Regions from separate parts of the Pseudomonas sp. TWP3-1 genome, predicted to be linked through region 1. Evidence: predicted binding sites of a transcription regulator. Region 1 holds the regulator's gene; each other region holds the start of a gene.

The links. The regulator sigma-54, encoded in region 1, starts transcription at its own class of promoters, with help from an activator protein. The targets are predictions, from matches to a motif close to ANTGGCATNNANNTTGCTNT.
Positions count from the first base shown of each region.
Region 2: glnK (P-II family nitrogen regulator) is a predicted target of sigma-54. The motif match lies at 5,020-5,039, and genes of this name have one in related genera.
Region 3: flgB (flagellar basal body rod protein FlgB) is a predicted target of sigma-54. The motif match lies at 4,482-4,501, and genes of this name have one in related genera.
Region 4: ACP7BN_RS26335 (pilin) is a predicted target of sigma-54. The motif match lies at 3,845-3,864, and genes of this name have one in related genera.

Region 1 is NZ_JAFCUQ010000003.1:217,732-225,510, reverse strand. Features, by position in the region: gene ACP7BN_RS06335 (superoxide dismutase) at 1-449, shown strand, start outside; gene ACP7BN_RS06330 (ZIP family metal transporter) at 480-1,373, shown strand; gene ACP7BN_RS06325 (HPr family phosphocarrier protein) at 1,378-1,653, opposite strand; gene rapZ (RNase adapter RapZ) at 1,669-2,526, opposite strand; gene ptsN (PTS IIA-like nitrogen regulatory protein PtsN) at 2,529-2,993, opposite strand; gene hpf (ribosome hibernation-promoting factor, HPF/YfiA family) at 3,005-3,313, opposite strand; gene ACP7BN_RS06305 (RNA polymerase factor sigma-54) at 3,387-4,880, opposite strand; gene lptB (LPS export ABC transporter ATP-binding protein) at 5,056-5,781, opposite strand; gene lptA (lipopolysaccharide transport periplasmic protein LptA) at 5,781-6,329, opposite strand; gene lptC (LPS export ABC transporter periplasmic protein LptC) at 6,316-6,888, opposite strand; gene ACP7BN_RS06285 (KdsC family phosphatase) at 6,897-7,421, opposite strand; gene ACP7BN_RS06280 (KpsF/GutQ family sugar-phosphate isomerase) at 7,422-7,779, opposite strand, start outside.
Region 2 is NZ_JAFCUQ010000027.1:37,915-45,693, reverse strand. Features, by position in the region: gene ACP7BN_RS25965 (ABC-three component system protein) at 1-929, shown strand, start outside; gene ACP7BN_RS25960 (ABC-three component system middle component 8) at 985-1,146, shown strand; gene ACP7BN_RS25955 (DUF2326 domain-containing protein) at 1,133-2,929, shown strand; gene ACP7BN_RS25950 (HigA family addiction module antitoxin) at 3,344-3,613, shown strand; gene ACP7BN_RS25945 (BRO-N domain-containing protein) at 3,608-4,129, opposite strand; gene ACP7BN_RS25940 (accessory factor UbiK family protein) at 4,567-4,827, opposite strand; gene glnK (P-II family nitrogen regulator) at 5,227-5,565, shown strand; gene ACP7BN_RS25930 (ammonium transporter) at 5,602-6,939, shown strand; gene ACP7BN_RS25925 (secondary thiamine-phosphate synthase enzyme YjbQ) at 7,155-7,580, shown strand; gene sutA (transcriptional regulator SutA) at 7,681-7,779, shown strand, end outside.
Region 3 is NZ_JAFCUQ010000004.1:62,261-70,039, forward strand. Features, by position in the region: gene ACP7BN_RS07345 (flagellar brake protein) at 1-573, opposite strand, end outside; gene ACP7BN_RS07350 (flagella synthesis protein FlgN) at 666-1,133, opposite strand; gene flgM (flagellar biosynthesis anti-sigma factor FlgM) at 1,182-1,508, opposite strand; gene flgA (flagellar basal body P-ring formation chaperone FlgA) at 1,656-2,417, opposite strand; gene ACP7BN_RS07365 (chemotaxis protein CheV) at 2,500-3,432, shown strand; gene cheR (protein-glutamate O-methyltransferase CheR) at 3,479-4,306, shown strand; gene flgB (flagellar basal body rod protein FlgB) at 4,542-4,949, shown strand; gene flgC (flagellar basal body rod protein FlgC) at 4,953-5,396, shown strand; gene flgD (flagellar hook assembly protein FlgD) at 5,412-6,140, shown strand; gene flgE (flagellar hook protein FlgE) at 6,171-7,505, shown strand; partial or broken gene ACP7BN_RS07395 (calcium-binding protein) at 7,757-7,779, shown strand, end outside.
Region 4 is NZ_JAFCUQ010000029.1:4,741-12,519, forward strand. Features, by position in the region: gene ACP7BN_RS26320 (prepilin peptidase) at 1-762, opposite strand, end outside; gene ACP7BN_RS26325 (type II secretion system F family protein) at 764-1,981, opposite strand; gene pilB (type IV-A pilus assembly ATPase PilB) at 1,984-3,684, opposite strand; gene ACP7BN_RS26335 (pilin) at 3,913-4,353, shown strand; gene ACP7BN_RS26340 (BON domain-containing protein) at 4,652-5,005, shown strand; gene ACP7BN_RS26345 (DUF2845 domain-containing protein) at 5,185-5,481, opposite strand; gene ACP7BN_RS26350 (DUF748 domain-containing protein) at 5,481-7,779, opposite strand, start outside.

The DNA of each region.
Region 1 (7,779 bases):
AACTGGTCGCCAGCGTCCAGCAATTGCCAGAGAAACTGCGTGCGGCGGTGATCAACCAGGGCGGCGGTCACGCCAATCATTCGCTGTTCTGGGAAGTCATGGTGCCCAATGGCGGCGGCAAACCGGACGGCGCGCTGGCCAAAGCCATCGATGAACAACTCGGCGGTCTCGACAGTTTCAAAGACGCCTTCACCAAGGCTGCGCTGACGCGTTTCGGCAGTGGCTGGGCGTGGCTCAGCGTGACCCCGGATAACCAACTGGTGGTGGAAAGCAGCGGTAATCAGGACAGCCCGTTGATGAACGGCAACACGCCGATTCTCGGTCTCGACGTTTGGGAGCACGCCTATTACCTGCGTTACCAGAACCGTCGGCCGGAATACATCAACGCGTTCTACAACGTGATCAATTGGCCGCAAGTCGCTGCGCGCTATCAGGCGGCGCTGGTTTAAGTCTTCTATAAAAACAATCCAAGGCTGACTATGGGCACTGAAACACTGGTGAGCGGAAGTGGGCGTATGTTCCGTTACGCAATCGGTTCGCTGTTGCTGTTGGCGGGCATGACCTTGCTGGTCGCTCACGGACTGCAATGGCTGGATCTGGAGCCGAGGCTGTCACGAGCATTGCAGGGCGGGGCGCTCTGCGCGCTGGGCACCGCGCTTGGTGCGGTGCCGGTGCTGGTGATTCGCAATATGCCGCAGGCGCTGGGCGACACACTGCTCGGTTTCGGCGCCGGGGTGATGCTGGCGGCGACGGCGTTTTCGCTGATCGTGCCGGGAATTGCTGCGGCAGAGAGCCTTGGCATGACGCCTTGGGGCGCCAGTGGCCTGATCTGCTTCGGGATCATGCTCGGTGCATTCGGTCTGTATCTGGTTGATCGCAAGGTGTCGGGTGCTTCACCGGAAATGCTCGTTGGCACGCTTGAGCACCCGGTAATTCCACCGCGTATCTGGCTGTTCGTCTTCGCGATCATCGCGCATAACATCCCGGAAGGCATGGCGGTCGGCGTATCAGCCGGCGGCGCAATGCCGGATGCCGATAGCCTGGCGATGGGCATCGCATTGCAGGATGTGCCGGAAGGTTTGGTGATTGCGCTGGTGTTGGCCGGGGCAGGGATGTCGCGGGTCAGGGCGTTTTTGATCGGCGCGGCGTCAGGGCTGGTCGAACCGGTGTTCGCTCTGCTGTGCGCCTGGTTGGTCAGTCTGGCGCAGGTGTTGTTGCCGTTGGGATTGGCGCTGGCGGCCGGGGCGATGTTGCTGGTGGTCACGCACGAAGTCATCCCGGAGTCGCGGCGCAATGGTCACGACAAACTGGCAAGCCTCGGCTTGTTGATCGGCTTCTGCCTGATGATGGTGATGGATACGGCGTTGGGTTGAGCGATCAACCGCCTTCGTCGAAGTAGTTGTTGATCAGATCCACCAGTGCTTGCAGCGCTTCATCTTCCTGATGCCCTTCGGTACTCAGGTAGATTTTCGTGCCTTTGCCGGCAGCGAGCATCATCATCGCCATGATGCTTTTTCCATCCACGGTGGTTTCCGGCGTGCGGCCCACTCTGATGGTGCAATCCGGAAACTGACCGGCCACGCCGACGAACTTCGCCGACGCACGGGCATGCAGGCCCAGTTTGTTGATGATTTCGATTTCCAGAGCAGGCATCGCGATGTGAATCCTTTAGCTGAGGTCGCGGTGGCGAACCTGGACGTTCTTCAGGGTTTTCTGCAGCGCCTGACCCAGACGTTCGGTCAGGTAGACGGAGCGGTGGTGGCCGCCGGTGCAGCCAATGGCAATAGTGACGTAGGCACGATTGCTTGCGGCGAAACGTGGCAGCCATTTGAACAGATAAGCGTAGATGTCCTGGTACATCTCTTCGACGTCCGGCTGTGCCGCCAGATACTCGGCCACCGGTGCGTCGAGACCCGACTGCGCGCGCAGCTCGGGTTTCCAGTACGGGTTGGGCAGGCAGCGTACGTCGAACACCAGATCCGCATCCACCGGCATGCCGCGTTTGAAGCCGAACGACTCGACCAGAAACGCGGTACCCGGCTCAGGCTGGTTCAGCAGGCGCAATTTTATGGTATCGCGTAGCTGGTACAGGTTCAGGTTGGTGGTGTTGACCTTCAGATCGGCCAGGTCGGCGATCGGCCCGAGCAGGGCGGTCTCGTCATCGATGGCTTCGGCCAGCGAGCGGTTGGCGTTGCTCAGCGGGTGGCGGCGACGGGTTTCCGAGAAGCGCTTGAGCAGGGTTTCCTCATCGGCATCCAGATACAACACATCGCACTGGATGTGCCGGCCGCGCACTTCTTCAAGCAGCTCGGGAAAGCGTGAGAGATGGCTCGGCAGATTACGCGCGTCGATGGAAACCGCCACCAGTGGCTGTGCCAACTCGGTGTGAATCAGCGCGCGTTCGGCCAGTTCCGGCAGCAGGCCGGCCGGCAGATTGTCGATGCAGTAGTAGCCGTTGTCCTCAAGGACATTCAGAGCGGTACTTTTACCCGAGCCGGAGCGGCCACTGACGATGATCAAACGCATGATTACTGCCCGTTCTGCTCGTCGAGGACAACCTGATACAAGGCTTGGTTACTGGTGGCGCTACGCAGTTTTTCGCGGACGTCCTTGCGGTCGAGCATGCTGGCAATCTGTCGCAACAGTTCCAGGTGTGCATCGGTGGCAGCTTCGGGGACCAGCAGCACGAACAGCAGGTCAACCGGAGCACCATCGATGGCGTCGAAATCGATCGGAGCTTCCAGGTGTATCAAGGCGCTGATAGGGGATTCGCAGCCCTTGAGGCGGCAATGAGGGATGGCGATGCCGTTGCCAAAACCGGTAGAACCGAGTTTTTCACGGGCAATCAAAGCCTCGAAGACATCTTGCATCTCCAGATCCGGAACTTCCCGGGCGATCAGGTTGGCAATTTGCTCGAGGGCTTTCTTTTTGCTGCCGCCCGGCACGTTCACGAGGGAACGGCCGGGGGTCAGGATACTTTCAAGTCGGATCATGGAATGGGGGGTTATCGACCCGTCGCGCCTTGAAGCAGGCTCTGGGTCTTTTCCTTATGCTTTTTGAGTTGTTTGTCGAGCTTGTCGGTCAATGCGTCGATCGCTGCGTACATATCGGTATGTTCCGCGTTTGCGACGACCTCACTGCCGGGAATATGCAAGGTGGCTTCGATTTTCTGCTTGAGCTTTTCGACACACATCGTGACTTGCACGTTGGTGATCTTGTCGAAATGGCGCTCCAATCGTTGAAGTTTCTCGTTGATGTAGTCGCGCAGAGGTTCGGTCACTTCCAGTTGGTGTCCACTGATGTTGACTTGCATACAGCTTCTCCTTCGTTGCCAGTGCATAAAGCGGCAGGCCGAAAAGCCTGCCACTGGAACGCTGTAACGTGGCTTACATCAACCGCTTGCGTTCGCTCGAAGGCGCGATCCCGAGAGATTCGCGGTACTTGGCGACGGTGCGGCGAGCCACCTGAATGCCTTGTGCCTCCAGTAAACCAGCGATCTTGCTGTCACTCAACGGCTTTTTCTGATTTTCCGCGGCAACCAGTTTTTTGATGATCGCGCGGATCGCCGTGGACGAGCATTCACCGCCTTCGGAGGTGCTGACGTGGCTCGAGAAAAAGTATTTCAGTTCATATATACCGCGCGGGGTATGCATGAATTTCTGCGTGGTCACGCGGGAAATCGTCGATTCGTGCATGCCGACCGCTTCAGCGATGTCATGCAAGACCAGCGGCTTCATCGCTTCGTCGCCGTATTCCAGAAAGCCGCGCTGGTGCTCGACGATCTGCGTGGCGACTTTCATCAGGGTTTCGTTGCGGCTTTGCAGGCTTTTGATGAACCAGCGCGCTTCCTGCAACTGATTGCGCATGAAAGTGTTGTCGGCGCTGGTGTCGGCACGGCGGACGAAACCTGCGTACTGCGCGTTGACCCGCAGGCGCGGCACGGATTCCTGGTTCAGTTCGACCAGCCAGCGCTCGTTGTCCTTGCGCACGATGACGTCCGGCACCACGTACTCGGCTTCGGACGATTCGATTTGCGAACCCGGACGCGGATTGAGGCTTTGCACCAGCTCGATGACCTGGCGCAGCTCGTCTTCCTTGAGCTTCATGCGCCGCATCAGCTGACTGTAATCGCGGCTGCCTAGCAGATCGATGTAGTCGCTGACCAGACGCTTGGCTTCGACCAGCCACGGCGTTTTAGCGGGTAGCTGACGCAGTTGCAGCAGCAGGCATTCGCTGAGGTTGCGTGCGCCGATGCCGGCTGGCTCGAATTGCTGGATGCGGTGCAGCACGGCTTCGATTTCATCCAGCTCGATATCGAGCTCGGGATCGAAGGCGTCGAGAATTTCTTCGAGGGTCTCGTCGAGGTAGCCCTGATTGTTGATGCAGTCGATCAGGGTCACGGCGATCAGGCGATCGGTGTCGGACATCGGCGCGAGGTTCAACTGCCACAGCAGATGGCTTTGCAGGCTTTCACCGACGGAGGTACGCGTGGTGAAGTCCCACTCGTCATCGTCGTTGCTTGGCAGGCTGCTGGCGCTGGTCTGGTAGACGTCTTCCCAGGCAGTATCGACGGGCAATTCGTTGGGGATGCGCTCGTTCCAGTCGCCTTCCTCGAGGTTGTCCACCGTCGGGGCGCTTTCCTGAAAAGAGGGTTCCTGGGTTTCGGTGTTGGGCTTCTGCTCGACGTTGTCGGCGAGGGGATCGGAGTTGTCGAAGTCTTCGCCTTCTTCCTGGCGTTCGAGCATCGGATTGGATTCCAGAGCCTCCTGGATTTCCTGTTGCAGATCCAGGGTCGACAATTGGAGCAGGCGGATGGCCTGTTGCAGCTGCGGTGTCATCGTCAGCTGCTGGCCCATTCTCAAGACTAGCGATGGTTTCATGGCAGGGGCTTAACACCTTATTCGCCGGCGCTATGCGCCATCCACTACAGGGCGCCGGAGCGCCAAACTTAAGCAAATTATATGCCTGAAACTGAAGTGTTTGCCTAGAGCACCGTAACAATTAAACCAAGAAAATCGCAGGGATGCCCAGGCTCGTGCGAGGACACCCCAATGATCACAGGCGGAACTCGTGACCCAGATACACTTCCTTCACCAGATCGTTGGCGAGGATGGTGGCCGAGTCGCCTTCGGCGATCAGTTGACCGTCGTTGACGATGTAGGCAGTTTCGCAGATGTCCAGCGTCTCACGGACGTTGTGGTCGGTGATCAACACACCGATACCCTTGGCCTTGAGGTGATGGATGATCTGCTTGATGTCGCCGACCGAAATCGGGTCAACACCGGCGAACGGTTCGTCGAGCAGGATGAATTTCGGTGCGGTGGCCAGCGCGCGGGCGATTTCGACCCGGCGACGTTCACCACCCGACAGGCTCATGCCGAGGTTGTCGCGGATGTGGCTGATGTGGAATTCCTGCAGCAGGCTTTCCAGCTCTTTGCGACGGCCGGCCTTGTCGAGCTCCTGACGCGTTTCGAGGATGGCCATGATGTTGTCGGCCACCGACAGCTTGCGGAAGATCGACGCTTCTTGCGGCAAATAGCCGATACCGGCCTTCGCACGGCCGTGCATTGGCTGGTGGCTGACGTCCAGATCGTCGATCAGGACGCGGCCCTGATCGGCCTGGACCAGGCCGACGATCATGTAGAAACAGGTGGTCTTGCCGGCGCCGTTAGGGCCGAGCAGGCCGACGATCTGCCCGCTGTCGATCGACAGGCTGACGTCGCGCACGACCTGACGGCTTTTGTAAGCCTTGGCCAGATGCTGAGCTTTCAGAGTTGCCATTACTTGGCCTTTTTCTCGTCGTTTTTCGGCTTGGGCTGGATCACCATGTCAATGCGCGGACGCGACTCGGTGACCTTGTTGCCGGTAGCACGACCAGCGCTGGCCAGCTTCTTCACCGTGTCATAGACGATTTTTTCGCCCTGAGTGGTGTTGTTGTCTTTGTCGACAACCTTGGCCTTGTCGATCAGCACGACGCGGTTTTGCGCAGCGTGGTACTGAATGGTCACACCCCAGCCCTGTACAGGCTTGGTGTCACCAGCAGTTTGCAGTTGCTCGAAGTAGGCGAGGTTGCCCACCGAGGTCACCACATCGATATCGCCGGCAGCGGTACGGGTGATGGTCACGGTGTTGCCTTTAACGATCATCGAACCTTGGGTAATGATCACGTCACCTTTATAGGTGGCGATGCCATTCTTGTCGTCCAGCTGGGCATCGTCGGCCTGAATGCGGATTGGCTGCGATTGATCGTTCGGCAGAGCCCAGGCGCTCACGCTTCCCAGTGCTGCGCCCAGGCTGAGCAAAATAGGGAGGGTTTTAACGAGCCTCATACTGTCCTCTTACGTTCGATAGCAGGTGTATCCTGCTTTCCTTCAAATACGCTTTCATTCCCACGCCAGTCGATACACCGCCAGCGCCGTCGATTCTAACGGGTTGCTGGGTCTGCGCATATTGCTGCTGAGGGAACACCGTCATGCGAGTGCTGGTGATCAGGGTGCTGCGGTTTTTTTCGTCGCTGCGCTGTACGCGTACCGAGTCGATCAGTTCGACTTCGGTACCGCCGGAATTCACTTCGCCGCGCTCACTGGTCACGTGCCACGGAAAATCAGTCCCGCGGAACATGTTCAGATCAGGTTTGGTGACCAGAGTAATGTCGGTCACCTTCACGTGCTCGGCCTTCTCGGACGTCATGTCGTACTGCACTTTGCCGTCTTCGAGGTACTGCACGGTACGGGTGTTGGTCGCATACCAGTCGATCGGGCTCTCTGCTGCCGAGACTACGGGCTTGTCGAGAAAGCGCTCCGGACTGATGTTCCAGTAGCCGACCGCACCGAAGATCGCGGCGATGCAACCGAACACCAGGATGTTGCGAAACTTTTTGCTAAACATGATTCGACTCACAGGTAAGCGTTATTGGCCGCATCGAGGTGGCCCTGAGCGCTCAGGATCAGTTCGCAGAACTCGCGCGCAGCACCTTCGCCACCACGGGCCTGGGTAACGCCGTGGGCGTGTTCGCGCACAAACGCTGCGGCGTTGGCTACGGCCATGCCCAGGCCTACGCGGCGGATCACCGGCAGGTCCGGCAGGTCGTCACCGAGGTAGGCGACCTGTTCATAGCTTAGGCCCAGTTGTTCCAGAAGACCGTCAAGAACCACCAGTTTGTCTTCGCGCCCCTGAAACAGGTGCGGGATGCCCAGATTCTTCGCCCGACGTTCAACCACAGGCGTTTTGCGGCCGCTGATGATTGCGGTCTGCACGCCGGCGTTCATCAGCATTTTGATGCCTTGACCGTCGAGGGTGTTGAAAGTCTTGAATTCGCTGCCGTCTTCGAGGAAATACAGGCGGCCGTCGGTAAGGACGCCGTCGACGTCGAAAACCGCCAGTTTGATCGCTTTGCCGCGTTGCAGCAGATCGTTGCTCATTTACATCACTCCTGCACGCAGCAGATCGGAGAGGTTGAATGCGCCGATCGGGCGATCTTCCTTGTCCACCACTACCAATGCGTTGATCCGGTGGTCTTCCATGATTTTCAGGGCCTCGGCGGCGAGCATGTCGGGGCGGGCGGTCTTGCCGTGTGCGGTCATCACCTGATCGATGGTGGCGGTGTGCACGTCGATGCTGCGATCCAGCGTGCGGCGCAAATCGCCGTCGGTGAATATCCCGGCGAGTTTGCCGTCGGCTTCGAGAATTGCCGTCATGCCCAGGCCCTTGCGGGTCATTTCCATCAGCGCGTCCCTCAACAGGGTGCCGCGCTGTACCTGCGGCAGCTCTTGCCCGGCG
Region 2 (7,779 bases), on a different contig from region 1:
TACTCATATGCCAGCGCCTGCTGGGCATTGCAGTTCAGGGGTTCGCTAAAGGCCCTGACGGGGGGCGCGATGCAAAATTTGTAGGTACCTCTCAAATGCACCCAAGCACATCGGCACCTTGGGTGGGAACGGTTATCATCCAAGCCAAGCACACAAATGGCTACAACCGTAGTTTTTCGGAACTTGATTTCTACAGCACGGCTAGTGAAAGCACGGTGATTGGTAAGGAAATTCCTCGTATTCAGAAATTGCGGAGCGCCAAGCAACTCGATCACTACATGTTGTTCGCGAACCGCCGCCTGACGGGTAATGCGGAAACAGATATACGCAACCACATTGAAACTGAGTGCGAAGTTCCCGCTGCGTCGCTCTACTTATGTGGCGTGGAACAGTTGGAAATTTTTTTAAAGCGTTTTCCTGAAGTAGCTAAGGAAGCGAATCTGGATGCGTTGGATTCTCCGCTGATCGTCAGTTCGGAAGATCTCGCGGCTGTCGTGGAGGCTCTTGCTCGTCAGATAGATGGCATCACGACGTTACTTGACGATCCGCCAACTCAGCGTGTGACCTATGAAGAAAAAAACGTCCTTAACAACATGACGGCGGAATATGCGAAGGTTCTTCGGCGAAAATATTTGAAGGAGACCGCCCCAATACGTACTTTTCTTGCGGCCCCGGAAAATATTGATTTATTGCGATTGTATGAATCGGTGGCGGATGAATTTCAGCTGAAGATCATAGCGCGGCGTAAGAATTACCATACCTTCGACCAAGTCATGGAGTATTTGGTGGATCTTCTGTTTGGTCGAGATGCTGTGTTGCGACAGCTTGGTCACAAGCGACTAACACGTGCGGTGCTTTTCTATATGTATTGGAATTGCGATATCGGGGAGGTGGAAGATGCTTCGTCCGACAAAACACTCACACCCTGACCGAACAGTGATAAATGTGTCGATGCTTTTATTATCCCGATTGAAGAGTCGTCGCGTGGATGAATACGATGTATTGAGAAAATATGCCAAAAAAACCGTTGTCGGCGGTGATGTGCTATTTTTACCAGCACTTAATTTTCTTTATTTGATGGGCTTGATTGAATATCGTCCGAAAACAGATGCTGTCGAATATGTGGGGCCAAATGAAGCTTTCTAAACTTTATTGCGATAATCCCAGTGCGTTTGAACCTGTGGAATTTGTATCCGGGCTAAATGTGGTGATGGCGGAGATTCGCCTGCCAGAGAATCGCAACAAAGACACCCACAATCTTGGCAAGACGACGCTCGGTCGTCTGCTGGATTTTGGTTTTTTAGCTGGAAAGGATTCAAAGTTTTTCTTATTTAAGCACTTAGAGTTGTTCGAGGATTTCGTGTTTTTTCTCGAAGTTGAACTTGAGGACGCATCGTTCGTTACTATTCGGCGCAGTGTAAAGGATGCGACGAAGATCAGTTTCAAAAAACATGAAGCTGGTCATCAAGACTTTTCGAATTTGTCGCTGGCGGACTGGGATCATCAAAACGTGCCGTTTGATCGCGCTCGTGATCTACTTGACGGTTTGCTCGACTGGCGAGCTCTTAAGCCATTTTCCTATCGGAAGGCTTTGGGTTACCTGCTGCGCTCCCAGGAGGACTTTCGAGAAGTATTTCAACTTCGTAAATTTGCCTCTAAGCATGCAGATTGGAAGCCATTTCTTGCTCATATGCTAGGATTCGATGCGAAGATTATTATTGAGCATTATGAGAAAGAACAGGAGTTGAGCAAAAAGCAAGAAGTCGCTCAAACTATCAAAAAAGAATTGGGTGGTTCGGTAGAAGATAGTAGCAAGATTGAGGGCATGTTGCTGCTTAAGCAGAAAGATGCTGAAAAAAAACAGCAGTTGTTAGATTCGTTTGATTTTCGAGAACATGATAAGGATCGTACCAAGTCATTAGTTGACGATGTTGACGAAGGTATTGCAGCTCTTAATGCTAAGCGTTACTCCCTGAGTCAGAGTAAGAAGAAAATTCAAGTTTCCCTTGGGGAAGATCAGATTCTGTTCAATCCAGACGAAGCGGAGCGACTCTTCTTAGAAGCTGGCGTTCTTTTTCAAGGGCAAGTAAAAAAGGATTTTCAACAGTTGATCGCTTTCAATCGTGCGATTACAGAGGAGCGTCGAGGTTATCTTAAAGAAGAGTTTGCTGAAATCGAGCTTGAACTGAAGGAAGTGAATTCGAAGCTCAATGCTTTAGGGGAAAAACGGTCAGGTATGCTCACTTTTTTGAGTGCAACGGATGTATTCAAAAAGTATAAAGAGGTTTCCGATGATATGGTCAGCTTACGAGCGGATATCAGCTTGTTGGAAAGCCAGCGAGGTCATCTGCATCGACTTCAGGAACTGAGATCCCAAATTCGTGGCCTGACGGAAGAGTGCAGCCATCTTCAGGTTCAAATCGAAGCCGATGTCGAGAAACAAAACTCGGATCCGGATAGCCTATTTTCTTCGATACGAGTGTATTTCAGCGAGATTGTCGAGGAGGTTATTGATCGTAAAGCTTTGCTAAGCGTAGCTCCGAATCAACTAGGCCATTTGGAGTTCAAGGCAGAAATTCTTGATGGTTCTGGCAACGCAACTAGTGCTGACCTAGGTCACACCTATCGCAAACTCCTATGTGTCGCTTTCGACCTCGCCGTCGTGAGGGCACATCTGAACGAAAAGTTTCCACTATTTGTGTACCACGACGGCGTGTTTGAATCTTTAGATGATCGGAAGAAAGAGAATCTGCTAGCGGTGATTAGGCGTTACTCTAATTTAGGACTGCAGTCCATTATAACGTTGATCGACTCGGATCTACCCGTACGCACGGAAGATCCGGATCCTATCTTTAGCCCTGATGAAGTTATTGTTTTGTTACACGACGAAGGCGATCAGGGTAGGCTTTTCAAGCTCAGAGGTTGGTAGATTTGGTCGGAGCTCAGTCCATCTCTGAAGTAGTGTTCCTCGGTTTTCTTTCCGGCTAACCTACCACTTGGTTCGAGTTCTTTACCGTACTTGGACGCTACCTCAATAAAACGACGCTGATTGGCTGAAATACCTCCGGCTAACCGAAGTGCTTCGGTGTGATATCCAACAATCTCCTGCAGCCTTGCCCTTCTCTTTTTGTCTTTCATTAAGGCCTCGATTTTTGAGGTGACAGATGCTTCGTTGGCCACCGTAGTACAAGGAGGAAGGGTCGCGTAATCAGGCGTAGACGCTGATTTTTGTAGGGCCATGCCCTAATAGTTGTAGGACGCCGGCGAAACGGTTTTGATCATCTTGTTTCCCTGAACCGGATGCTCCAGTTTGGCCACTCAACGCAGCCTATGGAGGCGAAAAATGGACCGCAATGGTATGCGCCCGATTCATCCGGGCGAGGTTCTGAATAAGGAATTCATGGAGCCGTTTGGCATGACTGTCATGGATCTGGCCATGCCCACGAAATGGCCCGAAAGTGAGATCGAAAAGCTTGTGAAATGCCAGCTCAGGATCTGCTCCGACCTGGCAATCAGCCTTGCCATTCATCTCAACACTACGCCTGAGTTCTGGATGAGTCTCCAATCGACTTACGATTTGCGCAGAGCCCAGCTCCGGCATGCGGGCTTATAGCGATTGCAGCATCCTCGAAGCCCTTTTCCACCATGGCTCCGCCATTGGGCGCTTGGTCTGTTCCCGTTCCACCATCATCTGCGGCACATCCTGCAACCGTATCCACGGCTGGTTATTCCAGTGCAGCAAACTCAGCGACATGTCCGGCCAGTTGAGCAGGCTCAGCAGTGGGCGTTCGGTTGTGGTCGGTTGTTGTGCGTCGCGCAGCGCGGGGACGATTTCGTGGGTGAGCCATTCGCGTAGCGCGCGGTATTCGGGGCAGTAGTGGTAGACGAGGAGGGCATAGACGCCGGATTCGCTGATCAGCAGGGTGGTTTCGACGTGGCCGTGGATCAGGGTTTTTCGGGTCTGGTATTGGTCGGAGTCGAGTTTTCGCAGGATGCGTTCGTTGAGGTAGATGTGCAGGAGTCGGCCGAGGTCGCGGGCGCTGAACCAGGGTTGGTTTTGCAGGAGGAGGGCGTGGAGGTGGAGTTTGTGGCGGATGAAGACGTTGGGAATTAAATGGTTTTCGTCCATTGGTTTAGTTCTCGAATTCACATGAGAGAAAAACTGCCTCTGATCGTCGCCAAACGAAAAGGGTGGCAGCTCTGCGCAGGTTGGCGAACCGGTGAATTCGAAACCGGCAGACCGTGAGGTCTCCCACGCAAAGCCGCCATAACTCGAGAAGCGGAGAACCTCCTCTTCTGATGTGGCCGCATTGCGTCGAATTCGATCCAGGTCGCCAAACCCAGTGCTGAACATTCAGCATGGGGTGAGCTTAGAAACCTGGACTTCACGACGCAATCGGACGGCGGGGGTAAAGCTTGTAGGAAGTTGCCGGGATTGTTGCGGGGCTGAAGATCAAAAGATCGTCCGAACGCGGCCCGAGCCTGCGGCAGCTCCTACAGATGAAGCTGAAGGTCGTTCCGACCTTTGATCGCTAGCAGGCTAGCTCCCACAGGGGGAAAGAGGTGTTATTCCGCTGGCGGAGTCAGCCTGGCTTCCATCTCGGCCACTTTGGCTTCGAGGCTTTCCAGTCGAGCGCGAGTGCGCGCCAAAACCACCATCTGGCTATCAAACTCTTCCCGGCTCACCAGATCGAGTTTGCTGAATGCACTCTGCAGCAGCATCTTGAACTGGCTTTCGATTTCGGCTTTCGGCAGCGGGGTGTCGCCGTTGAACAGGCGGGAGGCGGTGCCGCTCAGGGCGTCGAGGAAGTCTTTGGGCGCGAGCATGGGAAATGTCCTGAAAACAATGGCCGGCAGTGTATCACGCAGTGTCTATAGTCAATCGCGCAGGCACGGATGCACGCTTTTCGCGCAAGCGGCCGGGCGTCGACGCACCGTTGTTGTGCGTATCCGCTCGGCGGATTTCGTGAAGGCGCCTGCGGCAGCGGCCAAGGGATTGAATTCAGAGGTATTTGGCGAGATGGCAAGCTTTCTGCTTAGTCACCTTCGACCCATGCACTGATGCAGTCGCTGTGACGAATGCAGTGCGGCAGACGGAGCGGGGAGTTTCGTCTGGAGCGGTTAGCTGGCGGCGACATCCAAGCGTTACAAAGCCAGGCACTGCGCTTAGACTTGAGTCGGGTTTGTTTTCCTGGGGCAAGTCCACCAATTCGGGAGAGAGTTTTCATGAAGCTAGTCACTGCCATCATCAAGCCGTTCAAGTTGGACGACGTGCGCGAGTCGCTGTCCGAGATCGGCGTGCAGGGCATTACCGTTACTGAAGTCAAAGGCTTCGGACGGCAGAAGGGTCACACCGAGCTGTATCGCGGCGCGGAATATGTGGTCGATTTTCTGCCCAAGGTGAAAATCGACGTTGCAATTGACGACAAGGATCTGGACCGCGTTATCGAGGCGATAACCAAGGCGGCCAACACCGGCAAGATCGGTGACGGCAAGATCTTCGTGGTGAATCTGGAACAGGCGATTCGCATCCGTACCGGCGAAACCGATACCGACGCAATTTAAGCCGCCACAAACCCCAACGCCCCAGGAGAAAACAATATGACTCTGCGTAAATTCGCAGGGCTTGGAGCCCTGTTGTCTATCGTAATGCCCGGCCTGGCCATGGCGGCAGACGAAGTGGCAGCTCCAGTCCTGAACTCCGGCGACACCGCCTGGATGCTTACCGCTACTGCCCTCGTGCTGTTCATGACGATTCCAGGCCTCGCGCTGTTCTACGGCGGCATGGTTCGTTCGAAAAACATTCTTTCCGTGATGATGCAGTGCTTCGCCATTACCGGTCTGATCAGCGTCCTGTGGGTCATTTATGGCTACAGCATCGCGTTCGACACCACCGGCATGGAGCAGGGCGTCGTCAACTTCAACTCCTTCGTCGGCGGCTTTGGCAAGGCGTTCCTTGCCGGCGTTACCCCGGCGAGCATTACCGGTCCTGCGGCGCTGTTCCCCGAGGCGGTCTTCATCACCTTTCAGATGACCTTTGCGATCATCACCCCGGCGCTGATCGTCGGTGCGTTTGCCGAGCGGATGAAGTTTTCGGCGATGCTGATCTTCATGGCCATCTGGTTCACCCTGGTGTATGCGCCGATTGCGCACATGGTCTGGGCCGGCAATGGTGGCCTGATGTGGGACTGGGGCGTGCTCGATTTCGCGGGCGGCACTGTGGTTCATATCAACGCCGGTATCGCGGGACTGGTTGCCTGCCTGGTGCTGGGCAAGCGTAAAGGCTTCCCGACCACCCCGATGGCTCCGCACAATCTTGGTTACACCCTGATGGGCGCCGCCATGCTCTGGGTTGGCTGGTTCGGCTTCAACGCAGGCTCCGCTGTGGCTGCCAACGGCACCGCCGGCATGGCGATGCTGGTGACTCAGATTGCGACCGCCGCTGCGGCACTGGGCTGGATGTTTGCCGAGTGGGTCACTCACGGCAAGCCGAGCGCACTGGGCATTGCCTCGGGTGTGGTTGCCGGTCTGGTGGCGATTACTCCGGCTGCCGGCACCGTGGGCCCGATGGGCGCACTGGTCATCGGTCTGGCGGCGGGCGTGGTGTGCTTCTTCTGCGCCACCACCCTGAAACGCAAAATGGGTTATGACGATTCCCTCGACGCCTTCGGCGTGCACGGCATCGGCGGTATTCTCGGCGCGATCCTCACTGGCGTGTTCGCTGCACCGGCGCTGGGCGGCTTCGGCACCGTCACCGATATCGGTGCGCAAGTCTGGATTCAAATCAAAGGCGTGGGCTTCACGGTGATCTACACCGCGATCGTCACCTTTATCATCCTCAAGGTGCTGGACGCCGTCATGGGTCTGCGTGTGACCGAGGAAGAAGAAGCGGTGGGCCTCGATCTGGCTCAACACAACGAACGCGGCTACAACCTGTAAGACGCGCAGCAAAAAAACTTGCCCGGTTCGCCGGGCATTTTTTTGCGCGCAATTTGTCATCAACTGACAGGCTGAAAGGATTTTTCGTACTGCTTTAGTCGTGTTTACGACGACGGTTTTTCTACGGCGAAAGGCTTACGCAATGGCAGGAATATTAGGGACTTTGTTTTTTCCCAGAGCGCGCTAGAATGCGCCCCGAACGTGCGGAGAACTGTATGTGGCAACAGACTCTGATTACCCTGCGGGCAAGGCCTCGGGGCTTTCATCTGGTAACGGACGAGTTGATCGAAGGCCTGCCTGAACTCAAGGCGTGCCGGGTCGGTCTGTTGCATTTGTGGCTACAGCACACCTCGGCCTCGTTGACCATCAACGAGAACGCCGACCCGGCGGTACGTCGCGACTTCGAACGATTTTTCAATCGTCTGATCCCACAAGGTACAGACGGCTACGAGCATAACGACGAAGGCCTGGACGACCTCCCGGCGCACTTCAAAGCCAGCGTGCTTGGCTGTCAGTTGAGTCTGCCGATATCGGCAGGGCGGCTGGCACTGGGAACCTGGCAAGGCGTTTATCTGGGCGAGCACCGAGATCATGGCGGTGCGCGTAAAGTCCTTGCCACCGTTTACGGTGAACAGGCATAGCCGCTGGTCTGCAGTGGCGAACGATTTTTTCCGGCAACTTTCGACAGTTGTCAAAGCTGGTCTATAACTAATCTGCTTTTCGCAAGTCATGAGGTAGAACATGAGCGACGATGATCTGGAAACCGACGACCTCGAAGTAGGCGACGAAGACGAGGCCGACGAAGGCCTGGAAGCGGCAGCGGATGACGTTGCCGATGAA
Region 3 (7,779 bases), on a different contig from region 1:
CGGTTGGTTGCCAAACAGCGGCGCGGCAGCGAGGCGGTCATAGACCTGGCCCAGTTGCAGGCGATCGGTGATGTCGCCTTCGAAGCGCAGTTTGCAACCGGTAGCGGAGATGTCCAGCAACTTGCCGTCGATCGGTGCCTTGAGCTTTTCGCCACCGAGCACGACGCTGACCAGGTCGGCCAGTTTCAGGGCAGCGCGAAAGGCATTGCGGCGCTGGTGGTAAACCACTTCTTCGGGCAAGTCGCCGACGTAAAAGCGGTCGCCATCAGAATCCTTGATGCTCAGCGTGCCGGTGCATTCCCAGGCAATGCGTACACCGTCATGGAAGCCCTCGACCTTGAACGGTTCGCCAGCTTCGAGAAAGCGCTCGCCGTCGCGCGGGATCATTTCATCGAACTTGATGGTGGCGGATTCCCGATCAACTTCGATCAGGTAGCTCTGGAAGCGCTGACTGCGCTCGTGAAAGGTGATGATCAGTGGATCATGGCTTTCTTGCAGCTGGCGCAGGTTGCTGGAGATTTCCAGGGGCGTGGTGAGCACCTTTGGGGGCTGCGGAGCGTCATCATTGGACACGTTAGATCAATCTCCAGACAAAATTTGACTACGGCTAGCCAGCATTTTGCCAGCATGTAACGCGTGTTGATAGGGCGCAAGCATAGAACAGCTTATGCCTGACTGAGTGCGCGCGGCTTCTGCAGCTTGGAGAAGGTGCCGGTGGCATCGTAAAGCGCCGGAGGCTCGCCGCCGGTGAGGATTTTCAGCTGATTGGCCGTGGCGGCCTGCTGGATCACGATCGACTGGCCGTTTTGCACATTAGCCGCCTGGCATTGGGCAATCAGATCGGTGAGGACATCGCTCTCAGCCATCAACTGCGCGCCGATGCTCGACTGGCTGGCAAGTTGCTCCAGGCCTTCGCGCGTGGCGGGCAGATTGAGGCTGACGAGGATTTCGCTGCGCTTGCGGCCATGCTGTTCAAGCAGAATGATCAGCGCCTGTTTGCGCGCCAGAATTTCTTCCAGCACCGGCATGTCGCGACCGTGCAAGGCGAGGGACTCGGATTGCAATAACTCCAGCAACTGTTGAGCTGGAGCAAAGTCGTCGGTGATCAGTTGCAGTAAATTAGTGTCGTGCATGGCTGGCCTTGGGTTTTAAGCGTCCAAAAGCCTGGCGCCGGCGAAAGCCTAGCGCTGGGCTTCGAAGTTGAGCAGTTTGCTGGCTACACGGTTGCTGTCGACTTTATAGCTGCCATCGGCAATCGCTGCTTTCAACTCGGCCACACGGGCATTGTCGACGGCAGGCTGATCGCGCAGCTTGTCAGTGACCTTCTGCAACTGTTGAGCCTCATTGCTGAGGTGTACCGATTCCCCGGCTTTAGCGGTACTGGCCTGTTCGGCCGGGGTATTCAGCGGCGCGGAGGTGCCGGTTTCGGCGGTTTCCCTGGCGTTGCTGGTACGTGTACTGCCGGTAAGTGGCGAGGAGCTGTTCAAACGGCTGAAATCGATGACCATGATAAAAACCTCTGGGAATTTGGACGCTTGCCATGTTTTCGGCCATCCCCTGGAAAACTTTAGACTCATTTACCCATGAGTTTGCATGCAGGTCCGATGCGCCACAGTTTAGGGAACAGCTCGGCCCAGCGCCAGTTTTCCATCTCGCTACATCGCCACTTCCACCTGGCCAGGCGCGACCACCTGCGCCTTGATGACCCGTTGCGAATTGAGGTTTTTCACGCGGATCTGTTCTTTCAGGCCGCCGTTGGCCAGGGCTTCACCCGGCATGCGCACGGCCATCGTGCCGCTGCGCGCGGTGATTACCACTTGATCGCCCTTGCGTACCACTTCGGCTTGTTCCAGATGCACCAGAGTAATGACCTGATCGGCTACCGTTGGTCGGGTCAATTTCTGCCCGATCGCTTCATCCACCGACGTCAAAAAACCTTGGTTGATCAGGCTGATATCACGCTCACGCAAGGTCACGTCCTGAGGCTCGATGATGCCTGCGCGTCTGAGCGGGCGCGTGGTCGTCACAATCTCGCGAAACAGGCGGACTTGAGCGGGTACGAACACCGTCCAGGGCGATCCGCCCTCGCAGCGAACCTTGACCGTAACCCGCCCCAGAGGGCGTGCCGGACTCTCCAGAGTGGCTGTCAATTCCTTGTCGCACATAGGCATGCGCATACGAGGATCGAGCTGGTTGACCTCGATCTCGTAGCGGCCTTCGGTTTGACTGCTGGCCAGATAGTCTTCTACGGTGAATTCAAGAAAGCCCTGAGTCACGCCGATAAGCATGTCAGGCATGGTAACCGTATCAGCAACGGCAGGGCTGCCAGCGTAAAAGCAGCAAATGGCGGACATCGCGCAAAGCCCTCTGCGGAGGGGAGATGTCAGGTGTCGGAATAATGTCGTTTGAGCGTTCATACGAGTTAAAAAGCAAGCGCCGTGCCGTTTAGCAATGAATGTGCGTCGCAACAACACTTGGCGTTGGTGTAGGAGTCTGGGCATGGCTGGTGTAATGGATTCGGTGAACCAGCGCACGCAACTGGTAGGGCAGAATCGCCTGGAGCTGTTGTTGTTCCGTCTCGACGGCCAACAGCTATACGGGATCAACGTGTTCAAAGTGCGCGAGGTGCTGCAATGCCCCAAGCTGACACTGATGCCCAAGTCCAGTCCTGTCGTGTGCGGGGTGGCGAATATCCGGGGGGCAACCATTCCGATCCTTGATCTGGCAATGGCGACCGGCTCGGGTGCTTTGAAAGACAAGAACAACCCGTTCGTGATCATCACGGAGTACAACACCAAGACCCAGGGTTTCCTGGTGCGCTCGGTGGAACGCATCGTGAACATGAACTGGGAAGAGATTCATCCACCACCGAAGGGGACGGGGCGCGATCATTACCTGACCGCTGTGACTCGAGTGGACAATCAGTTAGTCGAAATCATCGACGTCGAAAAAGTGCTGGCGGAAGTCGCACCGACGCCGGAAGCGATTTCGGTCGGCGTGGTCGATGTCGAGACGCAGACCAAAGCGTTGTCGTTGCGGGTACTGACGGTCGATGACTCGTCGGTGGCGCGCAAGCAGGTGACGCGTTGTCTGCAGACGATTGGTGTCGAAGTGGTGGCGTTGAACGACGGTCGGCAAGCGCTGGATTACCTGCGCAAACTGGTCGACGAAGGCAAGAAGCCGGAAGAAGAGTTCCTGATGATGATCTCCGACATCGAGATGCCGGAGATGGACGGGTACACCCTGACGGCCGAGATCCGCGGCGACTCGCGCATGCAAAAGCTCCATATCATCCTGCATACTTCGTTGTCGGGAGTGTTCAATCAGGCGATGGTCAAGAAAGTCGGTGCCGATGACTTTCTGGCCAAATTCCGCCCTGATGACCTGGCATCCCGGGTAGTCGACCGGATCAAAGCAGCAGATATCAGCTAGGAGCCTTTTGCTCCTGGCGGTCAACACGATTTAAGAGGCGGCATCTTTGTCTACGGGTAATTTGGATTTCGAACAGTTCCGGGTCTTCCTGGAAAAAGCCTGTGGCATTTTGCTCGGTGAAAACAAGCAGTATCTGGTCTCGAGCCGTCTCAACAAACTGATGGAAGTGCAAGGCATCAAGTCCCTGGGTGAGCTGGTACAGCGCATCCAGACCCAGCCGCGCAGCGGTTTGCGCGAGCAGGTGGTCGATGCCATGACGACCAACGAAACCCTGTGGTTTCGTGACACCTATCCGTTTGAAGTCTTGAAGAACAAGGTACTGCCGGAAGCGATCAAGGCTGCACCAAACCAGCGTCTGCGGATCTGGTCGGCGGCTTGCTCGTCGGGTCAGGAACCGTACTCGCTGTCGATGTCGATCGACGAGTTCGAGCGCAGCAACCTCGGTCAGCTGAAAATGGGCGTGCAGATTGTTGCCACCGATCTGTCTGGCAGCATGCTCAACAACTGCAAGACCGGCGAGTACGACAGCCTGGCCATCGGCCGCGGTTTGTCGCCTGATCGCCTGCAACGCTACTTCGACCCGAAAGGGCCGGGTCGCTGGGCAATCAAGGCGCCGATCAAGAGCCGGGTTGAGTTCCGCTCGTTCAACCTGCTCGACAGCTACGCCAGCCTGGGCAAGTTCGACATCGTGTTCTGCCGCAACGTGCTGATCTACTTCTCCGCCGAGGTGAAGAAAGACATCCTGTTGCGCATCCACAGCACGCTGAAGCCGGGCGGATATCTGTTCCTTGGCGCTTCCGAAGCGCTGAACGGTTTGCCCGATCATTACCAGATGGTTCAGTGCAGCCCGGGGATCATCTACCAGGCGAAATGATCAACACCGGCAACACCAGAACGGGAGTCCTCAGGGGCTCCCGTTTTTTTTGCCCGGCGTTTATGCGGTGACGGCAAGCGGCAGAAAAGCGGCATCTGGCGGAAACCGGTTGCCGCTTTTCTGGCATTGCCGCTTTGCCACTGCCCGCAAAGCCCCGGAATCCGGGCTTTTGCAAACTGGCACGCGGCTTGCTAAAGCTCAGTTACGAAAAATCCGGTTACCTGAAGGTCCCGACATGAGCATCAGCTTCGATAAAGCGCTCGGCATTCACGAAAAGGCATTGGGCTTCCGCGCCCAGCGCGCTGAAGTGTTGGCCAATAACATCGCCAACGCCGATACCCCGAACTACAAGGCTCGGGATCTGGAATTCTCCAAAGTGCTCGAAGCACAGACGCAGAAAAACCAGAACGGCACCATCGCCCTGAACAAGACCAACAGCCGTCACATCGAAGCTGAAGGCCTGGGCAATGGCGACGAATCGCTGATGTATCGCACGCCGATGCAACCGTCGATCGACCAGAACACCGTGGACGCTCAGCTGGAACAATCCAACTACGCGGAAAACGCGGTTGGCTTCCAGGCCAGCTTCACCCTGCTCAACAGCAAATTCAAAGGGCTGGTTTCAGCCCTGCGCGGAGAGTAATCCATGTCCCTGTCCAGCGTTTTCAACATTGCCGGCAGCGGCATGAGCGCACAGACCACACGTCTTAACACTGTGGCTTCGAACATCGCCAACGCCGAAACCGTCTCGTCGAGCATCGACCAGACCTATCGCGCCCGTCACCCGGTGTTCGCCACCATGTTCCAGGGTGGCCAGAGCGGCGGCAGCGACTCGCTGTTCCAGAACCAGGACGCTGCCGGTCAGGGCGTGCAGGTGATGGGCGTAGTCGAAGACCAGAGCAACCTCGAAGCGCGCTACGAGCCGAATCACCCGGCTGCCGACGCCAAGGGTTACGTCTTTTACCCGAACGTCAACGTGGTGGAAGAAATGGCTGACATGATTTCCGCGAGCCGGTCCTTCCAGACCAACGCCGAAATGATGAACACCGCCAAAACCATGATGCAGAAAGTACTGACCCTCGGTCAGTAACAAGGGGCGACTGCCATGAGCGTTACCGATTCCACCAGCACCCTGAGCATGAAGGATCTACTGGCCAACTCTGCGAAGAAGACCAGTAGCACGACCTCTGACGGGATTGCTTCTGCGACCAACAGCACTACGGGTGGCCAGGCCCTGGGCAAGGATGCGTTCCTGCAATTGCTGGTTACCCAGCTGAAAAACCAGAATCCGCTCGACCCGCAAGACAACAGTGCATTCGTTGCACAGTTGGCCCAGTTCAGCAGCCTTGAAGGCATCACCACCCTGAACTCCACCGTGACCGGTCTTGCCGGCAACTACAACTCTTCGCAAGCGTTGCAGGCGTCGTCTCTGGTTGGCCGCAACGTGATCGTGCAGACCAACTCGGTGCAGATGGACGATCCGAGCAAAGGCATGACCGGCTCGGTCAACGTGACCTCGTCGATCGCTGGCGGCACGGTGACCATCACCGACAAGGACGGCAAGGCCGTTCGCACCATCGATCTGGGCAGCCGCGCAGTCGGCAGTGCCTCCTTTACCTGGGATGGCAAGGACAACAACGGCGTTCAGGTTGCCGCCGGCACTTACACCGTCAAGGCCAGCGCGCCGATCAACGGCACGGCGACGGATCTGGCGACCTACCTGCCAGCCACGGTCAACAGCGTCACGATCAGCCAGACCGGCGGCGAGCTGATGCTCAACCTGGCAGGCAAGGGCAGCGTTGCCCTGTCCAAAGTACAAACCATTGGTATATAGAGCCGACTAACCGGCACAAAGGAGTGGAATATGTCTTTCAATATCGGCCTTAGCGGTCTCTATGCAGCCAATAAACAACTGGACGTGACCGGCAACAACATCGCCAACGTCGCGACTGCCGGTTTCAAATCTTCCCGTGCAGAGTTTGAAGACGTCTATTCGGCGACCCGACTCGGCACCGGCAGCAAGGTCATCGGTAACGGTGTGCGCCTGGCTAACGTATCGCAGCAGTTCACCCAGGGTGACATCAGCAATACCGGCAACGTGTTGGACATGGGTATCAACGGTTCGGGCTTCTTCACTATGAGCAACAACGGTTCGATTTCCTATACCCGTGCCGGTACGTTCAAAGTCGACGACCAGGGTTTCATCACTAACACCGACTACACCTCACATCTGCAAGGTTACGGTGTGGACTCCAATGGCCGCGTCATCAAAGGCGTTCTGACCGACCTGAAGATCGACACTTCGAACCTGGCGCCGAAGTCGACCTCGGCCGTGGGCTCGAGCATCAACCTGAACTCTTCGGCCCCGGTGATCGTCGATACCGGCGCCACCGGCGTCAAATTCGATCCGACCAAGGTCGAGAGTTACACCGAGTCTTTCAGCACCCCGATCTATGATTCGCAGGGCAACAAGCACGACATGGATCAGTATGTTGTGAAGACCGGCCAAAACACCTGGAAGGTTTATACCTTGGTGGATGGGCGTAACCCGGATGCAACGGGCAGCGATCCAAAAACCACTCCGCCAACGGCCTCGACTCTGACCTTTGACTCTGCTGGCAAGTTGACTCAGATCAGCACGCCTGATCCAGCGAATCCTGCGACCCCGATCATCAGCAGCGACCTGACCCTGAAAAACTGGAAGCCGGGCACAGTGACCGGCGGTGTCTTTACGCCTAACGGCGCAGCTGCCAACCCGGCCGGCGTGACCATTTCGATGGCCAAGACCACCCAGTACAACGCTGATACTTCGCGTACGATTCCGACTCAGGATGGTTACGCCACCGGCCAGATCACCAACCTGACCATCGACGGCACCGGTACTCTGTTCGCCAACTTCAGCAACAACCAGAACAAGGCCATCGGCCAGGTTGCGCTGGCCAGCTTCACCAACGAGCAAGGCCTGCAAGCAGTCGGCGGCACCAGCTGGAAGGAAACCTTCGCCTCGGGTATCCCGGGTTATGACGCTCCGGAGACCGGTACTCTGGGTTCCATCCAGTCCAACTCTCTGGAAGAGTCCAACGTTAACCTGACCAATGAGTTGGTTGATCTGATCAAGGGTCAATCGAACTATCAGGCGAACGCGAAGACGATTTCGACTCAGAGCACGATTATGCAGACCATTATTCAAATGGCTTGATGTGATCTGATAGCTGCACTGAAAACCGATGCCTGGTGCGTCGGTTTTTTTATGCGCGTTATTTGGGACGAGTGTTCAGTTTTGTACCGTTCGTCGGTCGCTGTGGTGCGGAACTTGCACTCTCCTGGAGCAGCAGCGGCGCGCGTCAAACTTTCATCCGCACCGCATATATTCAAGCCGGACTCAGGTCGGGGCAGTACTGCGCTTCTACGTAGTTTTCAACACAAACACACTCACACAAGGAAGATGAAATGGCGGTAATTTACGGGTCCAA
Region 4 (7,779 bases), on a different contig from region 1:
TTTTTGCTCGCGCAGGCGCAGAAAAATCACCCCGATCACCGCGCCGACCAGCGATGACAGGAGGATGGTCAGCGGCAGAATCTGCCAGCCACCCCAAGCGCCAATCAACGCCAGCAACTTGAAATCGCCATGACCGATGCCGTCCTTGCCGGTGATCAGTTTGAACAGCCAGAACACTGACCACAGCGCCATGTAACCGGCCACCGCGCCCCACAACGCGTCATGCAGCGAAGCGAACAGCCCGAAGCTGTTGACGATCAAACCCAGCCACAGCAGCGGCAGCACCAGCACATCCGGTAATAGCTGATGCTCGGTGTCGATCAGACTCATCGCCAGCAAGCCCCAAGTGAGCACGATCAACCAACCGGCCGGCCAGCCAAAACCCAAATGCCCGGCAATGAAGGCCGAGAGCAGGCCGCAAGCCAGTTCGGTCAGTGGATAACGCTTGCTGATCGGTGCTGCGCAACTTGAGCAGCGTCCACGCAACAACACGTAACTGAGCACAGGAATATTTTCCCAGGCGCGGATGCGGTGGCCGCAGTGCGGGCATTGTGAATGCGGCAGCATCAGGTTGTAGGTCGGCAGCGGTGTTTCGCCGGGCAAGCCGAGTACGTCCTGTGCCTGCTGGCGCCATTCGCGCTCAAGCATTTTCGGCAGGCGCCAGATCACCACGTTGAGGAAGCTGCCGACCACCAGCCCCAGCACCAGTGCAGTGAGGGTGAAGGCCAGCGGATACAGGCTGAGGAATTCGTCGATGGGCATGTCAGATCGCTGAACCGAGCTGGAAGATCGGCAGATACATCGCCACTACCAGACCACCGACGATGACCCCGAGCACCACCATGATGAACGGCTCCATCAGGCTGGTGAGATTGTCGACCATGTTATCCACTTCTTCCTCGTAGAATCCGGCGACCTTGTCGAGCATTTCATCCAGCGCGCCGGACTCCTCGCCGATGGCCGTCATCTGCACCGCCATGTTCGGAAACACCCCGGTGCTGCGCATCGAAAAATTCAGCTGCATGCCGGTGGATACGTCCTGACGAACGCGCAATATCGCACGCTTGAACACCACGTTACCGGCGGCACCGGCCACCGAATCCAGCGCCTCCACCAACGGCACCCCGGCGGCGAAAGTGGTCGAGAGAGTGCGGGCAAAGCGCGCCACCGCCGATTTGTACATCAGTGTGCCGACCAGCGGCAGCTTCAACAGCCAGGTGTCGCGCTTGTCGCGAAAAGTCTGCGAGGTTTTCAGCGCATGACGCGTGCCGAAGAACGCCGCGATCAGTACGCCCAGAATTGCCCACCACCATTGCTGCATGAACTCCGACAGGCTGATCACCATCACGGTGAATGCCGGTAGCTCCGCGCCAAACCCGGAAAAAACCGACTGAAACTGCGGCACTACTTTCACCAACAGAATTCCGGTGACCACCGCTGCCACCAGCACTACGGCAGTGGGGTAGGTCATGGCTTTCTTGATTTTGGCCTTGAGCCGTTCGGTCTTTTCCTTGTAGGTGGCGACCCGCTCCAACAGGGTGTCGAGGGCGCCGGATTGCTCGCCGGCATCCACCAGGTTGCAATACAGCTCATCGAAATATTGCGGCTTTTTGCGCAGCGCGGCGGCGAAGCTGTTGCCCGCGGCGACTTCCTGTTTCACCTCGTCCACCAGTTTGCGCATGGCCGGGTTATCGAAGCCTTCGCCGATGATGTCGAACGACTGCAACAGTGGCACGCCGGCCTTCATCATGGTCGCCATCTGCCGGGTGAACAGCGCGATGTCCTGCGCCTTGATGCGTTTGCCCAGGCTTAGCCAGGACGCGGATTTCTTGCGCACTTTGCCGGGGTTGATCCCTTGCTTGCGCAGCTGTGCCTTGATCAGCGCGGGGTTGTGCCCGCTCAACTCTCCGGTGACTTTACTGCCTTTCTTGTCCATGCCTTCCCAGGAATAGACGCTGATTTTCGCTGCCTTGACCGCCATGTTCAGTCCTTGGTGACCCGGTTGATTTCTTCAAGGCTGGTGATGCCTTGCATGGCTTTGATCAGGCCCGAGGTGCGCAGATCGTTGAAGCCGTCGCGGCGCATCTGCGCGTCGATTTCCAGCGAGTTGCCCGAGGCCATGATCAGCCGTTGCAGCTCGGGGGTGTTCTTCACGACTTCATAAATGCCGATGCGGCCCTTGTAGCCGCTGTTGCAGAGATCGCATCCGACGGGCTCATAGAGGGTAAAACTGCCGATGCGTTCCGCGGGGAAGCCTTCCTTGATCAGGGTTTCGCGCGGAATTTCGATGGGTTTCTTGCAGTGGCTGCACAGCTTGCGCGCCAGACGCTGGGCGATGATCAAGCTGACCGAGGTGGCGATGTTGAAGCCGGGAATGCCCATGTTGTGCAAACGGGTCAGGGTTTCCGCAGCGCTGTTGGTGTGCAGCGTGGACAACACAAGGTGGCCGGTCTGCGCCGCTTTGATGGCGATCTCTGCAGTTTCGAGGTCACGAATCTCGCCGACCATGATCACGTCCGGGTCCTGACGCAGGAACGAGCGCAGCGCCTGGGCGAAATCCAGCCCTTGGCGCGGATTGACGTTGACCTGATTGACGCCTTCCATGTTGATTTCCACCGGGTCTTCGGCGGTGGAGATATTGATGTCGACGGTGTTGAGAATGTTGATCCCGGTATACAGCGAAACGGTTTTGCCTGAACCGGTCGGGCCGGTCACCAGAATCATCCCCTGTGGCTGCTTCAGGGCGGCCATGTACAAGTCTTTTTGCTCCGGCTCGTAGCCGAGGGCGTCGATGCCCATCTGCGCGCTGGACGGATCGAGGATCCGGATCACGACCTTTTCGCCCCACAGCGTCGGCAGAGTATTGACCCGGAAATCGATCGATTTGGATTTCGACAGACGCAGCTTGATCCGGCCGTCCTGAGGTTTGCGCCGTTCCGAGATGTCGAGGCTGGCCATGACTTTCAGCCGCGCTGCGATCCGTCCCGCCAGTTGAATCGGTGGCTTGGCCACTTCGCGCAGGATGCCGTCGGTGCGCACGCGAACCCGGTAGGATTTCTCGTAGGGTTCGAAGTGCAGGTCGGAAGAGCCGCTTTTGATCGCATCGAGCAGCATCTTGTGCACGAAGCGCACCACGGGCGCATCGTCGGCGTCCATCCCGCCGATGGCGTCCTGCTTGTTTTCATCAATGGATTCGACGTCCAGCCCGTCGAGGTCGACATCGGCCATGTCTTCCAGACCGCTGGTGTGAGTGTCGAAGAATTTCTCGATGGCATCACTGAGCTTGTCGTCCTCGACCAGGATCGCTTCGGTGCTCAGCCCGGTGCTGAACTGGATGTCATTGATTGCCTGATAATTGCTCGGATCGGAAATCCCCACAAACAGTTTGTTACCGCGTCGCCACAGGGGCAGGGCATGGTGTTGACGCACCAGTTTTTCACTGACCAGGCCTTTGGGCTGGGTTTCCTTGTCCAGGCAGCTGAGGTCCATGAAGGCCATGCCGAAGTGCTCGGAGGCGATCTCGGCGACCTGGTAACTCTTCACCAGTTTGTTTTGCACCAGATAGCTGACCAGCGACAGTCGATTGCGCTGGGCCTGTTGCCAGGCGTGCTGGGCGCTTTTTTCCGTGAGCAGTTCGGCCTGTACCAGTTGTTTGGCCAGACCGCTCAGAGCGATGTCGTTCATGGGGATTCCGTGCGCTTGCAGTTCATGACTTATAGCCTAGTCAAGTGACAGCACAAAACACGGTGGGTGCAGGTGACAAAAAGCGTCAGATAGTGCGGTTACGGGTTGTAGGACGGCGCCTTGCAGCGCCTTCGTCCCCTGCGTTCGGGGCCTTGCGGCGGTTGGCATGGGCTGTGCTGAGTCCTTGTCAGATCATGAGACTTCGACTCATGCATGGAGAGCCTGTCTATGAACAACCAAAAAGGTTTCACGCTGATCGAGTTGCTGATCGTGGTGGCGATCATCGGCATTCTGGCGACCATCGCCCTGCCACAGTATTCCAAGTATCAGGCGCGCTCCAAGGTGACGGCGGGTCTGGCAGAGATCAGCGCTTTGAAAGTGCCATTTGAAGACACCATCAATCAGGGCACTGATCCGACGCTGACGCTGGTAGCGGGTGGTGCTGCGGCGACGACCTCCAACTGCACACTCGCGGCTACCGGCACAGCTTCTACGGGGGCCGGCTCGATCACTTGCACATTGCTCAACGCACCCGGTCCGGTGCTGGGTAAAACGATCACACTCAGCCGCTCCGGCGCGGCCACTGGGGCCACATCAGGCGTGTGGACCTGTGCAACGACAGTGAACGCGGAATACTCCCCTAAAGGCTGCACTGCCAGCGGCGCGTAATCCGTCAGGTCTGGTAAAACAAATGCCCCGCGTTGCGGGGCATTTTGATTTGTGCAGCACTTAACAAAAGCTTCAATAATTTCAGCGTCTTAGGAACTTTCCAAAAACCTGCAACTTGCATGTCGTTTTATCGAGCCTCATGCAATTTGCATGATTCCGAAAATTTACTGTTTTGTTAACACATTGATTTATATGAATATTTTGTCTTTTGAAAAGTTGGCACAGCCTTCGCAATATCTACCGTAACCCTGCTGACAAGACACGCAGCAGACTTTCCAGAAAAACAGGAGTTACTCGTATGAAGAAGTTCGCTATCACTGCCGCTGCTGCTACCGCGCTGACCCTGACCATGGCTTCCGGTGCATTTGCCCAGACTCAAGCCACCCAGGCTCCAATGACTCTCGCGGCTGGCGAAGTTACTGAAATGAAACAGGACACCTCCGACACCTGGATCACCACCAAGGTCAAAGCTGATTTGGTTACCGAAAAAGGCATTCCTGGTACCGATATCAAAGTAGAAACCAACAAAGGCGTTGTTTCGCTCTCCTCGACTACTGCTGTCACTGAATCGCAGAAAGACGTGGCTGTAGCTATCGCCAAGAAAATCAAAGGCGTTAAAGCGGTCGCCGCTGACGGCCTGAAAGCCGAGTAAGGCAAGACTTCTCGCCTGAACCGGGAGAAGACGCGACAGCCGGGCCGAGCAATACGTCTGTCGCACCTTTAGAGTTCATGCGAACGGCCACATGGAATGTGGTCATTGCAGGCCCCGACACTTGTGTCGGGGCCTGTTCTATTGGCGAAACAAAAAAGCTCGCAGCCTGCGAGCTTTTTTCAGTTTCCGCGTTTGCTGTTGATCTGTCGCAGACGATTACCTTCGAAACGCAAGTATTGGTACATGCCGTTGTTCGGGCCGTAGGTCCATTCCTCGACCTGAAATTCCTCACGCCGATTGGCACTGCGCTTGTAGCCAAGCGGATCGCGGCTGACCGGCTCCCCGCATTTCTGCAGCACTTCACTGGAGCGGTCGCCGAGGCTGACCAGTTGACTGCCGCAACGCAAGGTATCTGACGCCGACGCCTCGCCTGTAGCCAGTGTCAGCGCCACTGCAGCCAACCATTTGCAATTCATCACTCGGCATCCAGATGCATTTGCGTGACCACCCGACCGTCGCTTTCAGCTTCGCCGAGTGTGGTGTCGATGAAGTACACGCGATCGTCCGCCAACTGGCCTTTGTCGACCAGATAGTCTTTGATGCTGCTGGCGCGATCCTGGCCGAGTTGGCGCAGCAATACTTCGCTGGAACTCCAGAACTCGATGATCCCGGCGCGCATTTTGGCAGTACGTTCTTCCTTGCCCAGGTCCTTCCATTCGGCCGGAGGCTGGGTTTTCAGGCGAGTGCGGTAGATGCCTTCGAGCAGCGGACCTTTCTCGCCGTCCGGCACCTCGATCAACGAAGCCTGCGCCGGTACCTTGTCGCCACGGCGCTGGAGCATTTTGTAATAGTTGTACTGGTATTCGCGTTCCAGACGCTGTTCAGCGAGCAAGGGGCCATCGCTGCTTTTCGCTGCGGTGCCTTCGATTTCCAGACGCAGGGCCGGACGTTCCTTCAGCGCTTGCGAGAGCTTCACCAGCGCTGCTTCGGCGTCTTTGCTCAGGTCGCTCGAACCCGCTGCGAACGAGACGGTCCCGAGATCTTGCGAACCGCCACCACTGACCAGCCCGCCAATCATCTTGAACGGTGCGGCGGCAGCTTTGACGATCAGGTTGCGCAGGGTCTGCCAGACAATCGGCATCACGCTGAACTGCGGGTTGTTCAGGTCACCCGTGACCGGCAGCTCGATGGAAATCTTGCCATCGACGTCCTTGAGCAAGGCCACTGCAAGTTTCAGCGGCAGGCTCACGGCATCCGGGCTGTCGACTCTCTCACCGAGTTGCAGTTGCTCGACCACCACTTTGTTTTCGGCCTTGAGCTGACCCTTGGTGATCAGGTAATGCAGATCGAGATTGAGCCGGCCCTTGCGGATGCGATACCCGGCGAATTTGCCGGAGTAGGGCGTCAACGTGGTCAGCTCTACCCGTTTGAAACTGGTGGTGATGTCGAGGCTGGCCATCGGGTCGAACGGGTTCACCGCACCTTTGATGGTCACCGGCGCATAACGGTCAACCTTGCCTTTGATATCGACAGTGGCCGGTTTCACCTGGCGGCTGTCGATGGTGCCGATCTGGCCGTTGAGCTGCTGAACCGCAGTGGCGAAATTCGGCGTCAGGCTGAAGTCGGCGAAGTTGGCCGAGCCGTCATTGATCGCGACTCCACCGATATGGATGCCCAGCGGTTTTTCGTTGTTGGCGGTTTTCGCTGCCGCCGGTTTCGCTCCGGAATCCGCAGGCTGCGGGATCAGCAGATCGTCGACGTTGGTGGTGCGGTCGTCGTTGATCATGAAGCGCACGTAGGGCTGGAACAGGTTGACCTTGTCGATCGACAGGCTGTCGCCATGCTGATAATTCAAGCCTTCGAGCACCACTTGCTGCCATTTGAGGAAGTCACGGGTCTTCAGGGTGTCGAGGGTGTGCAGTTGATCGATCTGCGCGCGGCCAGTGACGCTGAGTGCCAGCGGATCGGTGCTTTTCAGATTGACCTTCAAGTCACTGCCGAGCATGCCGCTGCGCAGTTCGAGTTTGATGAACGGGTTGATGTAGGACTGGGCGACACGCAGGTCGATGTCCTGGGTTTTCACATTGAGCTGAGCCGTCACTGGCGCCAGATTGACCACACCGTCGGCGCTGATCTTGCCTTGCTTGCCCAGGCCCGTATCGAGCTTGAGGTTGAAAGGCGAGCCATTGAGGCTGTCGAAATTTTGCAGATCGACGTTCAGCGGACCGACTTCCAACGCCACCGGCGGCTGTGCCTTGCGGTCGGCGAGGTGCACTTGGTAATTGCGCAGTTGCACGTCCTTGAGCAGCACTTGCCACGGTTTGCTCGGTGCAGTTGACTCGGACTTCGGCGAGTCGGCGGCGGCTGGCGTGCTCTTGGGTTCGGCGGCGGCTTTGGCGGCAGGCTTCGACGGCTGGCTGGCGAACAGTTTCTGCCAGTCGAGTTGGCCGTCGGCCTCCAGCGCAGCCCAGGTTTCGAGTTTCTGGCTGCGGATCTTGCCGACCACCACTTGCTGCTTGGCCAGATCGATCGAGGTTTCACTGATGTCGAGGCGCTCAAGCTTCGCCAACTGCCGACCGTCCGGGGCTTTAATCGCAAACGGCGCGACGCTGACCGCGACATTGCTCAGCAGCAGTTCGGTTTGTTTCGACAGGTTGAGCTTGTAGTCGGTACTCAGGTTCAGCACGCCGTTTTCCAGCACCAGCGGCAGCGAGTCGCGGACGTACGGCCACCAGACTTTCATCTGGCCGTCGGTGATTTTCAACTTACCTTCG